Regions from separate parts of the Ornithinibacillus xuwenensis genome, predicted to be linked through region 3. Evidence: riboswitches for the same ligand, from Rfam matches in the RefSeq annotation. Region 3 holds a riboswitch; each other region holds the start of a gene.
The links. A riboswitch is a leader RNA that binds a small molecule or an ion and turns the genes downstream of it on or off. The one in region 3 is predicted to bind cyclic di-GMP.
Positions count from the first base shown of each region.

Region 1: it holds a riboswitch for cyclic di-GMP, as region 3 does, so the genes downstream of both, ABC228_RS17855 (chemotaxis protein CheX) here and ABC228_RS00050 (competence type IV pilus major pilin ComGC) in region 3, are expected to answer to the same signal.
Region 2: it holds a riboswitch for cyclic di-GMP, as region 3 does, so the genes downstream of both, ABC228_RS15955 (PilZ domain-containing protein) here and ABC228_RS00050 (competence type IV pilus major pilin ComGC) in region 3, are expected to answer to the same signal.
Region 4: it holds a riboswitch for cyclic di-GMP, as region 3 does, so the genes downstream of both, ABC228_RS12960 (sodium-dependent transporter) here and ABC228_RS00050 (competence type IV pilus major pilin ComGC) in region 3, are expected to answer to the same signal.

Region 1 is NZ_JBDIML010000009.1:77,540-81,175, reverse strand. It holds gene ABC228_RS17875 (MBL fold metallo-hydrolase) at 1-49, shown strand, start outside; gene ABC228_RS17870 (hypothetical protein) at 142-579, shown strand; gene ABC228_RS17865 (hypothetical protein) at 780-1,130, shown strand; gene ABC228_RS17860 (PIN domain-containing protein) at 1,151-1,966, shown strand; cyclic di-GMP riboswitch class I at 2,152-2,236, shown strand; gene ABC228_RS17855 (chemotaxis protein CheX) at 2,318-2,779, shown strand; gene ABC228_RS17850 (chemotaxis protein CheW) at 2,800-3,636, shown strand, end outside.
Region 2 is NZ_JBDIML010000006.1:156,288-159,923, reverse strand. It holds gene ABC228_RS15965 (hypothetical protein) at 1-458, opposite strand, end outside; gene hag (flagellin Hag) at 691-1,575, opposite strand; gene ABC228_RS15955 (PilZ domain-containing protein) at 1,921-2,466, opposite strand; cyclic di-GMP riboswitch class I at 2,628-2,712, opposite strand; gene ABC228_RS15950 (ABC transporter permease) at 2,906-3,636, opposite strand, start outside.
Region 3 is NZ_JBDIML010000001.1:7,559-11,194, reverse strand. It holds gene pilM (type IV pilus biogenesis protein PilM) at 1-656, opposite strand, end outside; gene ABC228_RS00055 (prepilin peptidase) at 669-1,424, opposite strand; gene ABC228_RS00050 (competence type IV pilus major pilin ComGC) at 1,493-1,837, opposite strand; cyclic di-GMP riboswitch class II at 1,875-1,958, opposite strand; gene ABC228_RS00045 (type II secretion system F family protein) at 2,002-3,201, opposite strand; gene ABC228_RS00040 (type IV pilus twitching motility protein PilT) at 3,205-3,636, opposite strand, start outside.
Region 4 is NZ_JBDIML010000004.1:35,611-39,246, forward strand. It holds gene ABC228_RS12950 (sensor domain-containing diguanylate cyclase) at 1-202, opposite strand, end outside; gene ABC228_RS12955 (HD-GYP domain-containing protein) at 242-958, opposite strand; cyclic di-GMP riboswitch class I at 1,557-1,642, shown strand; gene ABC228_RS12960 (sodium-dependent transporter) at 1,768-3,135, shown strand; gene ABC228_RS12965 (pyridoxal phosphate-dependent decarboxylase family protein) at 3,176-3,636, shown strand, end outside.

The DNA of each region.
Region 1 (3,636 bases), on a different contig from region 3:
TGCAACAAGATATATTCAAGCTTTAAATGGTGAATTATTTGAAACATAAATGTAATGAAAAAATAGTCCCAATTTTCGTTGATATGTTGTATGATTAATGTTAGATTTTGACATAATTCATGGTGACATAGGGTGATGGTAATGGGGCGAATGGATACGCGAGAAATAAGCTTAGATGGTTTTCAAGAGGAAATTGTTGAAGTGGTTCACCAATTAGGGGAATTAAGGGATTTAGAATTAGAAGATTACATTAGCATTTTAATCAAACGTTCGGATTCCATTAAATTGGCAGGACAAATACTTCATTATCTGGATGCAATAAATGAAATAAGTACAAAGCTTTCGGAAAAAGATAAGCAATTAAATCGTGTTGCTATATCGGAATTGCAGGAAAGCTTGCGAAATAAAAGCCTTACACCAATGGAAAAGCGATTTCTTTATGAAGAGGTTGCAGATCTTATCAGGAGTATGGAATCGATTCGAAGTTATTGGAAACAGAAGTCTTTGCTAGGCTTGAAATATATAGGTGCGGCTAGTGCTGTTGCAGCGGCAACGGTATTTTTTCGAAAAAGAAAATAGTAAATGTTTGGAAATCCACCTTTTCATTAAGGTGGATTTTTTTATGTGGTGCATAATGCCTAGAATTCCTTACAAGCAAATTTTTGAAAAAACTCTTCGTTTTCCGCTATAAAATAACTGATTTGTATTAATAATTTGTCTGAATGTGTCGATATAGGGAATATAACGATCCTATAGACAACTGAGGGAGGGGGCTTTAGATGAACACAGGATTAATCATCATTGGGTCATTAGTAGGGGGAATCCTCGGTACTTTTTTAATTGAGCTAAGAGGAAAGAGCTCTGGTAAACAAATTGAGTATAAGTCCATATTCCCTACAACGAAGGATGAGTGGACAAATAAGACTTTAGACGCAATGATTATGTCTAGGCGTCCTACCCATATTTCTAGCTACTCCAGTTATGATTCAGGCTATGATTCTGATCGAAACGATCCTTATAAAAATCCAGGCATGGATGCTTTTGTTGATGAAACACACTTCGGAATGGATAGAGGATTAGGGATTGTAAACGACCATCATCATGATACAGGAGACCAGAATCATTTTTAACATAAAGGAGAGAAGCTAGAATGCTACTTGCAATTGTGGTTGGAATGATAACCAAGTGGTTAGATATTCAGGATATCTATCAAATTATTATCTATATCCTTAGCGTTATCTTATTTGCAAATTTTTATCGAGTAAAACAATCTTCCTCAATTGAACAGGGAAAGGCAGGATTCTTGTCTGTTCTTGTTCCTGGACTAGGACATATTTACGCTCGTAAGGTCGTATTAGGTTTTGTCATTATTCTTTTACAATTTATACTATATTTCATTTCAATCGGGTTTGATAATGAAACGATGTTAATCGCTTGGATTGGACTTACAATATTAGCTGCTATTCATGCTAATAGAACAGCTGGTAAGATGGAGGATGTTCTTGCGAAGCAATCACTTCAAAAGCTAGCGGTTATGAAGTACCGACGTTTAGAGGAAGCAATCCAAAAAGGAATCGCAATCGCACCTGACACGAATATTTTGATGCACGAACAGCTGATGCTTATCGCAGCCTATCGTGATAGTAATATGAAGCTATACATTAGTAAGCAAGTTATGCGAGAGCTAGATGGGCTAAAAAGCAATGATGATCCAGGTACTAGAAAGTCTGCACAAATTGGTTTTGATGTATTAGAGCTCTATCAAGAAGCAGGCCGATGTGAATTTTTAGAGGTTCCATCCAAAGAATATTTAAACAGACATCATCTCAATGGGGGACCAGACGAGAAGATAATCGCATCTTGTTTAAAGCTGTTAGAGAAAAATGTCCCTGTTATTTTTGTATCAAATGACAAGGGAGCAAGAATTCTAGCAAGAAATAGTAAAATGCCTACAGTTTCGTTGTGAATTATGACAACTTCAATAATTTTATCTTTCGTTTGAGTTTCAAAATTCATCATACCGAAGACTGAAGTCATGGTCATTTGTACCTTTAAATTCCATAATACTTTTTTGAAAATTTTATTGATTTTTAGCGTTTACTGTACTATGATTTAATAGTCAATTTGTACTATTCAAATAAGAATATTTTACTACCTAAAAGGCAAACTATTTGAAAGAATAGGACGCAAAACCTAGGGTCTAAGGTCTTTTGACTAGGATCGCCTGGTTACCAAGTAGATTTATATTTTATTTCTTGGCTATTTCTTTGTTTGGAATAGCTTTTTTTAAAACTACATGATAAAGGGGTCAACATAGTTGGAGGGAAAAAAGCAAGAAAAGAGTAAAGCAATAACAATTTTATTAAATGGAACGATGGCTTCCATCAAGAATGTCATACCAATTCAGTATGAAATGAGTAAACCGCAGCTTTCAGGAGAATCATTAAAGATTCAGTTTGGTGTGCTAATCGGTATTACTGGAGATATCAAAGGGAATTTAGTGCTATCAGGAGATTCATCCGTATTTGGTGCTATCGGTGAAGCGATGTTTGGAATGCCATTACAAGACGAAATGCTTGTTTCATTTAGTGGAGAGCTAGGTAATATGATTGCTGGTGGTCTTTCCACAAACATTGTTGAAAGTGGCATTACAACAGATATTACTGCTCCAACTATTGTAGAAGGAAGTACTACATTATTAGGGTATGAAAAAGCGATTCGATTAACTGTTAATTTTAACGCAATCGGCGAGCTAAACCTATATCTATTAGTAGATTAAATCCTAGGAGGACGTGCAACATGAACACTGATCAATATATTGAAGTATTCCTCGATGAAAGTCGAGAGCATCTTCAAGCAATTAATGATAATCTTCTTAAACTGGAGAAACAGCCAACGGAAATTGATATCGTTCAGGATATATTCCGCTCAGCCCATACACTGAAAGGCATGTCCGCAACGATGGGGTTTGAGGATATTGCTTCCTTAACACACCAAATGGAAAACGTATTGGATAAGATACGCCATAATGAGCTGGCTGTATCGACAGCAGTTATTGACATTACATTTTCAGCAGTTGAAGCACTAGAAGAAATGGTAAGTGCCATTAGTGAGGGAAATGATGGGAAAAAGGATGTTACATCACTTGTGTCGCAATTAAAGCAAGTTGAAGCAGGAACCTATGTGGAACAAGGCTCTGAAGAAGTCAGTCCAACCATAAATGCACCTGTAGAATCTCTAGACCTAGATGAATATCAAGCAACTGTTATCAACCAAGCTAAGGGCAATGGGTTCCATGCTTATCAAATTAAGGTTGAATTAACGGAAGACTGTGTCCTTAAAGGTCCAAGAGCTTATATGGTATTTGATAAATTGGAAAGTGAAGGAGAAGTTATTAAAACTGTTCCAGAAGTTGAAGATATTGAAGAAGGCAGCTTTGACCAATCCTTTTCTATTCTATTTTTAACACAAGAATCAAAGGATTCTATTAAAGAGACCATTAAAAAAGTATCTGAGATTCAAAATGTTGTAGTTTCTGATTTCTCTTTTGAGAAAAAAGCACCGGAAAAACCAGCAAATACAACAGAATCTGCAAAAGAAACAAAAGCTACTACACAAGAAAAACCGAAACAATCT
Region 2 (3,636 bases), on a different contig from region 3:
CTTTCCTGACAAGCTTTAACACTTTCTTCAATAGTACTCCAATTAGCAGGATACTCGTTTGTATTATTTGTAAACTCGACAAATTGTAAGATCAACTGCATAGACTCAGCCAATTTATTAATCCCATCCCATGTTTTCTCGGTATATTTGTCATAGCTCTCCGTAATTAATTCCTTTAAGGTTGGAATTCCTCTTTCTAAGTATGCATGTATGGAGGTCATGGTCTCCCATACCATTCTTCTTGTACTAGTCGTAACAATTTCAATCTTATCAATATCACTTAAATGACTCATAATATAGGCTTCATGATTTTCATATACTTCTACATCATCAATTACTAAATGACTAAATACAACATCTTGCTTGTTAATAATCTCACTAATTCTTTCAAAGATTTTTGTCATTGCCTCTTCATTATTCTCTAAAATTATTTGATCATCTTTATATAGTAAATTCATAATTACCTCCAAATAGTTTCCATTATTCTGTAACAGTATTCTTCTATTATATCGGTTTGTTTGCTTATTTATAAAGGGAGTATCCCAATAAGATATTCTAATTACCTTATTACTATTTTTTATAAAAGTTTGAAAATATATGTACTGGAGTGGAGAAATAGTTGTAGCAGCTAATGGTGGATGTTACCACAAAAAAAAGCTCTCTAAAAGAGAGCTTTCATTTTAATTACGATTAACGTAATAATTGTAGAACACCTTGTGGTTGTTGGTTAGCTTGTGCTAACATGCTTTGAGCAGCTTGAGTAAGGATGTTATTCTTAGTGAATTCCATCATTTCTTTCGCCATATCAACGTCACGGATACGAGATTCCGCAGCAGTTAGGTTTTCTTGAGAAGCACCTAAGTTGTTGATAGTGTGCTCTAGACGGTTTTGTACCGCACCTAGTGCAGAACGTTGAGTAGATACTTGGTTGATAGCTTCATCAATTGATGCTAGTTGATCATCGAAACCACCAGATCCAGCGCCTGAGATTGTTTCAAAGTCAGTTACATCGATAGCATTGATTTTTAGTCCTGAAGTACCTAAATCTTTTGCTGCCATACTTTCAATGTTTACACTTAATTGTTGAGTAGTATTAGCACCAATTTGGAAAGTAAGACTTCCGCTACCAGAAGCGAAAGAACCATCTAATAGAGTCTTTCCGTTGAATTGTGTACGGTCAGAAATACCTTTAGATCCTGATTCTCCACCAAGTTCTTCGATTAGAGCATCGATTTCACTTTGGATAGCTTGAAGATCTTCAGTTTCTTGAGTACCAGTGTTACCAGCTTGAACAGTAAGTTCACGCATACGTTGAAGGATTGAATGAGTTTCATTCAAAGCACCTTCAGCAGTTTGGATTAAAGAAATACCATCTTGAGCGTTTTTAGAAGCCATTTCTAAACCGCGGATTTGTCCACGCATTTTTTCAGAGATTGCTAGACCTGCAGCGTCATCTCCAGCTTTGTTGATACGAAGACCAGAAGATAGTTTTTCTAAAGAGTTTTGAGTTGCACCAGTGTTAGCACCTAATTGACGGTGTGCGTTTAATGCAGAAATATTGTGATTGATAATCATGTTTTCCTTACCTCCATGTAAGTAGTTTTTTTATTTTGCGAGTCACATCCTTATGCCTCGCATTTATAACAACTCTATGAGTTATTATCTAGGTTGAATGTAGTCTCTAATCGAAACTACTAAATGCTTGGAGTGTTACCTCCAGTTTTTAAATGTTTGGCCATAACATTTCATTCATCATGATGATGTACTATTTATATCGGCATACTTATCAGATGTTTAATCTTTTTTAGAAAAAAATTTAAATATATTTGAAGAAAATTGTAGAAGCCTTGAAACATCAGGCTTTTCTCAACAAAAAAATAATAGAGTCTATGTTATAACATCACAGACTATTAGTCGTAATCACTCTCCTACAACCCGGTTTCGCCGTCTTTCGATCACAACACGATTTAAGATTTGATACAATAACTCGCGATCCTCATCAAACAAGTTTGTAAACTGTACCCCATAACCGAATATATCTCTTTCCGGATATAATTCTTTTCTCACGATTCTTCCTTTTACCATGAAGATACTTTCTCGGAGGCTAAAGCGTAATTTAATGTTTAGCTCGTCCAATATTGGAAATTCATACTCACAAACAAATTTCGCGCCGCCAATACTAATATTTCTTAATATAGCGTTGAAATGCTTTGGATTTAAGTCTTCATTATCGACATCCATAAATTCAACAAAACAAGATACATGGTCCAATGGAACCCTAAAGTTTTTACGTAGATTTCGACCTTGAAAGCCTATTTCATGATGATTTTCTTTAGTTGTTTTAGGAATTTCGGTCTCCTTATTTACTTCAGCTGCTTCTTTTTTATAAGAATAAATTAAATATGTAACCAAAATGAGTACTAAAATAAAGGCAACTGCAATAAGAATGTATTCCGCATATTCCATCTAAATCACTCCACTTCCTTTCCTGATTGGTTTTTCGAAATTTCACCCTAAAGGAACTATACATTCTGGTATACCTCCAAACAGCGGAGGTAGATTACCCTTTAACATACAAGAAAGAGGAGAACCTAAGATACCGGTTCCCCATTAAAGTCCCAGTTTTCTTCGGTAGCTAGGCTGCCATTGCACTACTGCTTTAGGCCCTGTGCTTTGCGTCCTTATCTTTCAATAAGTTTGCCTTTTTCGAAAAGCCTGAATGTTCTAGTGCCATTATACTAGAAAGATTTCCATAATTCGACATATTTTCACCATTTATCCTAAAAAAGTATTATATTATTAACTTTATGTATGCTTAGACCTATTACCCTTGACCTATTAAACCATAAAAAAAAGCATGCCTAAGCATGCTTTTCAAGGGTAAGTCATTGTATACTTTTTAATGCTAAACCAATAGCTTACGATCTTTCCGATTGGTAAAACGCATAAATATTAATAAAGATAGTAATACCAATATCATTAATAGCAAGGAGAGTGCTGCACCGAGCTGCCAGTTCATTTCCACTAAGAAAGCATCCCGAATTACATTTCCTACCATCAATAATTTTCCACCTGTAAACAAGTCTGTCACAACAAATACGCTAATGGATGGAACAAACGTGATAATGAATCCTGCCAAAATCCCTGGAAAAGTTAACGGCAAGGTTACATGTAAAAATGTCTTAATTGGTCCCGCTCCAAGGTCTTCTGATGCTTCTAGGTATGTTTTATCGAGTTGCTCAATGGATGAATAAATCGGTAAAATCATAAATGGTAAGAATCCGTATACCAACCCAATAATGACGCCACCTGGAGAATACATCAAGGCTAGTGGCTCGTCAATAAAACCGATTTTCATTAGAAAATTATTAATCACACCATTATTATTCATGAGGATAATCCAAGCATACAGACGAACTAATAAGTTCGTCCAAAACGGCACCATTACCAATAACAGCAATAAATTCTTCCATTTTCCAGCATTCGCAATAAAGTATGCAAACGGGTATGCAATAAACAAGCAAATAACTGTTGCAATAAATGACCACCACAGGGACTGCCATATTACCTTTGCATACAAGGAACTAAATGCTGCTTGATAGGCCTCTGTACTAAACTCATAAATAATGGCACCAA
Region 3 (3,636 bases):
AGATCATTACGATGTTCCATCATCTCCACTTTAATGTAACGGGTAAACACGGCTTTATGATGATGAAATGCTGTTAATACAAGAGCATCCCAATTCCAATGCACATGTAATATGTGGTCTTTATTTAGCTCACTCTGTTTATAAAAATAGCGATAAACAGAGAGTGATGTTAGGTCAGCCACAATCGGCCTCAAGCCAGATTCTCGGAATAAGCCCGCAAAAGCATCAATTTTATCTTTTGGGTAGGCATAGAGCAGAATACTTCTTTCATGATTATTTATGTCCAGGAACTCAATTTCAAGGGCAGGGTTGGCAAATGGCAAATAGAAGCTATGCCCGAGCTGTGTCTGTACATAACCTAAAGCCTCTGATTTTGTAAGCCCTGCAGGTATTTGCAACTGTCGAATCACAACAGAATCATCTGGTAAACAAAAACAAATATTTTTACGCTTCCATTTCTTCTGTTGCACAAAATCTATAAGAATATTTCGTAATGTCGTCTTATCTACAATGTTCCCATCTTTGATTGTTTCATGGGGAAGCGGTATTTCACCTTGGTCAATCACACGATCAAGAGATGCATTTTTATGATAAGAGTAACGCAAAACATGATTTGTGATAACAATATTTACTCTGTCCTTATTCATTACTCCCATGCTATCACCTTCTTAAATAATAGTTGATACATACCAATTTATAAGTATATCACCATAAAAATAGGTAACGATTGCCGCCACAACGATATAGGGGCCAAATGGTATTGGTTGCTTCCGATGAATTCGATTAATCCATAGCATTAACAACCCAATAACAGCACCAATTACACATGACAGGAAAAAGGTAAGTAGCACTTTTTTAATCCCTAGAACGATGCCAAGCACACCAAATAGTTTCATATCTCCTGCACCCATGCCACCGTTACTCACAATAATAATAACCGCAATAATGGCAAACCCTAAAGTAGCACCTATAATAGAAGACCACCATGGCTCAAGTGGTTCTAAAACTCTAAGCACAATAAATATCGGCAAGAAAAATAGCAGAACCTTATTAGGAATAAGCATGTACTTCATATCAGATACAAATACTATCACAAGCATCGACATGAGGAATAATGCGAGTATTAGTTCCACACTAAGCCCTAATTGTGCATAGCTATGCGCAAATAAAAACCCTGTCACTAATTCCATTACGGGATAAATAAAAGAGATTTTTGCTTTGCAATGGCGACATCTTCCACGTTGAAATATGTATGAAAATATAGGAATGAGTTCATACCAATTTAATATATGGCTGCAATTCGGGCAGATAGAGCGATCATTGGTAAATGATTTTTGCTGTGGGAGCCGTAGCCCTACAACGTTAAAGAAAGAGCCAAAAAGAAGGCCTAATCCAAAAAATAGGATAAAATATACTGTATTCATACACAATTCTCCTGAAATAATCTTTATGAAAAAAGCCTTGCATTGGATGTGCAAGGCTTTTTATTTAATTATTCATATTCTGCAAGACCATTTGCATCTACACTTACGGTATCTGCTCCATCATAAGTATGATCTCCAGCCGGATCAGGAATTTCTGTTAAGAACCCTTCCGTAACTAGTTCATTTATGGTATACGTTCCATCTTCGCCTAGATCAAGTCCTGATACAAAAGCTAATCTTGCTGCATTTTCAATTAGCTCAACATTCGCTTCGTGAGCATCCTCTTCTGAGTTATTGATAATGTTTCCAATAGCAGGAACCGCGATTGCTAATATAATACCCAAAATTACAATGACGGCAAGTAATTCAATTAGTGTAAACCCTTTTTCATTTTTAAAGATTCGCTTAAACATGTAATTTCCCACCTTTTACTATTATTTATGCTGTATAAACATAGTTGGTCGGTTGCACTACTTACTCCGAACTATCCAAGTGCCCATATACAGATAATTCATCTTCGTATCCTACTTAAGTCCTAATATTAGTATAATTCAAACTTCGACCATTATCTACCTTTTTATTGAATATTTTCAAATAATGAAAACATTGGAATCACAACTGCTGCAATAATACTTCCTACTATAAATGTTAAAATAATTATCATCAGTGGTTCTATTAATACTTTAATCCGATTAGATAATTGCTCTACTTCCTCTTCATAGAACTCAGCAGCTTTTAATAACATTTGATCTAATGTACCTGTTTTTTCTCCAATTTGCATCATTTGAATGATGAGTGGAGGAAATGCCCAATGTTCTTTTAAAGGAACTGTAATCGATTCTCCTTGTTCCAATGATTTTCTCGCTTCTTTCATAACACCTTTCATCACTCGGTTATCTACAACATTTTCTGTAATTTCAACCGATTGTAAGATAGGAACAGCACTATTTACTAATGTACTTAATGTGGAAGTCAGTCGCACGAGTGTACCCTTATGAACAAGTAGACCTAAAACTGGTATTTTCATTTTAACAGCATCCACCCTGTAAGCAAAAGACTCGTTCTTCAAAAGGTATTGATATAACAAAATGATGCCGATAACCATAAGAAACAGAACCCACCAATAAGTTCCTAGCCACTCACTAATAGCTAGTATAGCTTGTGTAAATGGGGGAATTTCTTCTCCAAAGGAATCAAACATGGAAACAAACTGAGGAACAACAAATACTAGTAAGAAAATACTAAGGAACACGGTAATTATTCCCACTATACCCGGATAGAGGAGTGCCGAAACAATTCGTTGCTTATTTCGGTAATCTTTCTCATAATAATCCGCCATATCATTTAGTATTTCATCAAGCTTCCCACTTGCTTCCCCTGCATGAATCATGTTTACAAGAAGAGTTGGGAATATTTTCGGATGCTTAGCCACAGCTTTAGATAAGGGGTCTCCTCTATCTAAATGCTTATCAATAGCTAGTAGCGCGTTCTTTAATACCGTGCTTTCCGTTTGTTTAGCCATGGTCTTGGTTGCATCGGAAATTGGTATTCCCGCGTGAATTAAGGTTGAATACTGTCTGAGGAAAAGAATAAATTCTTTATTCTTTACTCTGTTCGATAAGATAATATCCCTGTTCCAAATGGTTGCTTCACGTAAGTCCACTACAATAAGCTTTTTCTTTTCTAGTTCCTTTAATGCTTCTTCCTTATTATCTGCCTCCAGCGTTCCTTTTACTCTCTCGCCGGTCATTTTTTTTGCTTGATACTGAAAATTCAAGGCTTAATATCCCCTTTCCTGCATAAAAGGAGCTGCGGTTTCCATCGCAATTTCATTCTCTTGAATGAGCCTTCTTAAATCCATCTCTAACGTATGCATTCCGATTTCTCGTGATGTTTGAAGAACGCTCTGAATCTGATGTAATTTTTCATTACGAATTAAATTCTTAACCGCTGGTGTATTAATCAGTACTTCTGTTGCAACCCTTCTACCCAATAGGTCTTTCGATAATAATAATCGCTGTGAAATTACAGCTTTTAAAATAGTAGAAAGCTGAATCCGTACTTGGTCCTGCTGCTCAGAAGGAAAAACATCAATAATCCGCTCAATGGTTGAAACTGCATCTGTTGTATGCAATGTACCTAGAACTAAATGTCCTGTTTCTGCAGCTGTAATGGCAGTTGAAATAGTTTCCAAATCCCGCATTTCTCCTAC
Region 4 (3,636 bases), on a different contig from region 3:
CACGATTTCCGAAGTATATTTGCTGACAATAAGACTCTTTCAAATCAAATGTTGATTTTTCTGGAAGGTTAATTCCAGTATTATTATCTAGCGTTTCCATAACAGTGAAGGTATCCGCTTGGATTTTCCCGACAAATAACAGCTTTCCTTCTATTACGGTATTGACTAGCTCAAGTAAATCTTTGGTAGTTTTATATCCCATTTAAATCCCTCTTATTACATCAAGTTGTGAAATAATCTTTTACTCTATGTTGTTATTACGCCATATATTAAGAAAAATATCAACAATTTGAGGGTCGAATTGGGTATCTTTTTTATTTTTAATTTCATTTAGTATGTATTCCGTATCAAGCGGATCCCGGTAAATACGTTTAGAGGACATTGCATCAAAGCTATCGGCTACTGCTACAATTCTAGCTAGTAATGGTATTTCATCACCGCTTAGTCCTTCTGGGTATCCTGTGCCATCATATCGTTCGTGATGGTATAAAACAATATCTAAGACACCATTATAGCGATAATTCATGACATGCTTTATCATGTTATATCCAATAGTAGGATGAGTCTTAACAATGTTAAACTCTTCCTTACTTAATTTACTAGGTTTATTCAAAATTCTTTCAGGTATACCGATTTTACCAATATCATGTAATAAAGCTCCGATGCGAATTGATTTGCAAGCATCTTCGGATAACTTCATCCTTTCTGCAATCATGACCGAATATTTTGCGACGTTTTCTGAATGATTCCGTGTATATGGATCCCTAGAATCTAAAGCATTAGAAAGTGCTATTGTTAATTCTAAATTATCCTCAATAACACGTTGCATATTCTTCATTAACCCTAAAGAAATAAACATGATCAACAGATAGGTAAATAAGTATGTTAGGAATGTCCAGAGGGTTTTCGTTTCTTCAGCTATTAGAAAAAATCTAAAAGCAACTACTATAGTTGTCATGAGGAATAATATCCAACTATGCCTCTCATAGAAACCAATACCCAAAAATATGGTACAAAAAATATATAAAATATAAAAATTACTTTCATTATGGAAAACAATACCGTTTAACGTAATCGTTATTAAAAATAATATATAAAAGCTGTATCGAAAAAATCTTGGGTTATTTATTAACTTTATAAATGCTTGTAACATAATACCTCCGGAATATTGATTTGACGTAAGTATTGTATTCGGTTTATGGAGGGGAAAAAACTAACTATATCCATTTGATTCAATTAGTTTTTGCATGATAGTATTTTTAATTCTTATTGAACGGTTAATTGAGATATTAAATTTATATTAGAAACAACAATATGGGAGTGTTATAATAATGGAAGTTTTTACATAACGAATGCAAATGTTAACGAATACCATCTATGAGTACGTTAACAATAAATTTTTTACAGTTGAATAGAAAATATTAGGGTTTAAATTAATGAAGACTTGTAGTAAAATTGTACTGGTAGTTAGAGTGGGTTAGTATTACATATAGTTCTAAATGCCTATCTAATTGTTATTGCAAGGAAAAAAAATAGTTAACATTTTTTAATCATTCCTTTGATAATAGCAAACCTATTGAAAAATGGGGACGCAAAGCCACGGGCCTAATGGAAATGTTTCGATGGTCGCCGGGTTGCCAAAAAGGTTGGAGATAATACTTAACGAAGTGATCAATAGCTTCTTATGTCCACCAGCAGTTGAGGTGGGCTTTTTTGTTTTAAATTGTCTCGCTTTTGAAGGAATAATAAAAAAGGAAAGGAATTACGATGTCACAACAAGAGCAGTGGAAATCAAAATTAGGATTTATTTTAGCGGCTGCAGGTTCAGCAATTGGGTTAGGAGCTATTTGGAAATTTCCTTATGTTGCCGGAACGGGTGGTGGAGGAGCCTTCTTTCTATTATTCTTAGTATTTACATTTGTACTAGGAATGCCACTCCTACTAGGTGAATTTATTATTGGGAGAAGGGGCCAAAGCGATCCGGTTAATACATATCGCAAGCTTACAGATAATCCAAAATGGAGTTTAATAGGAAAATTAGGTGTCTTTACATGCTTTATGCTGTTGTCCTTCTACAGTGTCGTAGGTGGATGGATTATTTTATATATCTTAAAAATCTTTACGGGAGCATTTAATGGGCTAACGCAGGATCAATATGGAGCCTTATTTGGTGAAATTATTGCGAATCCTCTAACGACGTTAACAGCGCAACTTGTCTTTTTATTCATTACCATTCTTGTCGTTGCCAAAGGAGTTCAGAAGGGAATTGAGGTAGCGAGTAAGGTAATGATGCCTGCATTACTAATTCTATTTATCGGGTTGGTAATCCGTTCTTTAAGCCTGGAAGGCGCAATGGATGGAGTTGAGTTTTTATTAGTCCCTGACTTTTCTAAGTTAACCTCAGAGAGTATCTTATTTGCACTAGGGCAATCATTCTTTACATTATCTTTAGGGGTTTCGGTTATGGTTACGTATGCTTCTTATTTACCGAAGAAACAAAATTTACCACAATCTGCGATTTCCATTATTGCATTAAACATCGTAATTGCATTATTAGCTGGATTAGCAATATTCCCAGGTGTTTTCTCATTCGATCTCGAACCGAATGCTGGACCGGTATTAATCTTCTCTGTATTGCCGGCCGTATTTAATCAGATGCCGTTTGGCATGTATTTCTTTTTAGCATTTTTAATCTTATTCTTATTTGCTGCGTTAACTTCAGCATTCTCGATGGTAGAGATAATTGTCGCAGCAGTTACAAAAAACAAACAAGAAAAGCGTAAGAAAACAACGTGGATAGTTGGAATTTTAATCTTTGTCGTTGGAATTCCATCATGTTTATCCTATGGGGTTTTAGCGGATGTGAAGCTGTTTGATAAAACATTCTTTGACCTTGTAGATTTTGCAGTAAGTAATGTTCTCATGCCATTAGGTGCTTTATTAATCGCTATTTTTGTCTCGCGAAAGGTATCAAAGGATGTGCTATATGAAGAGTTAAGGCAAGGATCACGTATTAGCCAGTCCTTCTTTTCGATATGGTATTTTCTCTTAAAATATGTAACACCAATTGCAATTATTGTTGTGTTTTTAGATGTTCTAGGACTATTTAAATGGATTGGAAAATTATTTAGTTAAGCTTATATAGTGAAGCATGGAGGTTAAAGAAATGACAACGATGAAGGATATTCAACAATTGTTTCCAAGCGTAGATGGTAATGCGCTACAAAGAGAGGAATTAGTCTCCTATATCAATACTATTCTTTCAAAAGTAGATGAGTTAAAGGATCCATCTAAATTGACATTGGGTGAGATGCCAGATTATACAGAGGATTTCTATAATCGTATTATTAAGCAAGCACAGATCCCGCAAAATGGATTATCGATGGAAAAAACGGTAGAAAAGCTATTGGATTTGGTAAAAGGGCATCGTTATGTCAATCAAAATTATGTCGCAAATGCTGCTCCACTTCCAAATATCGCTAGTATTATTGGTAATTTAGTAATGGTGTTAGTAAATGGGAATAACCTATGGGATGTTGAAGGTCCAGCGGCTGCTACAGCAGAGATTGAAATTACGAGTATGCTTTCTAAGATAATCGGCTATGATTCAAGCATTAGTACAGGCTATACCACATG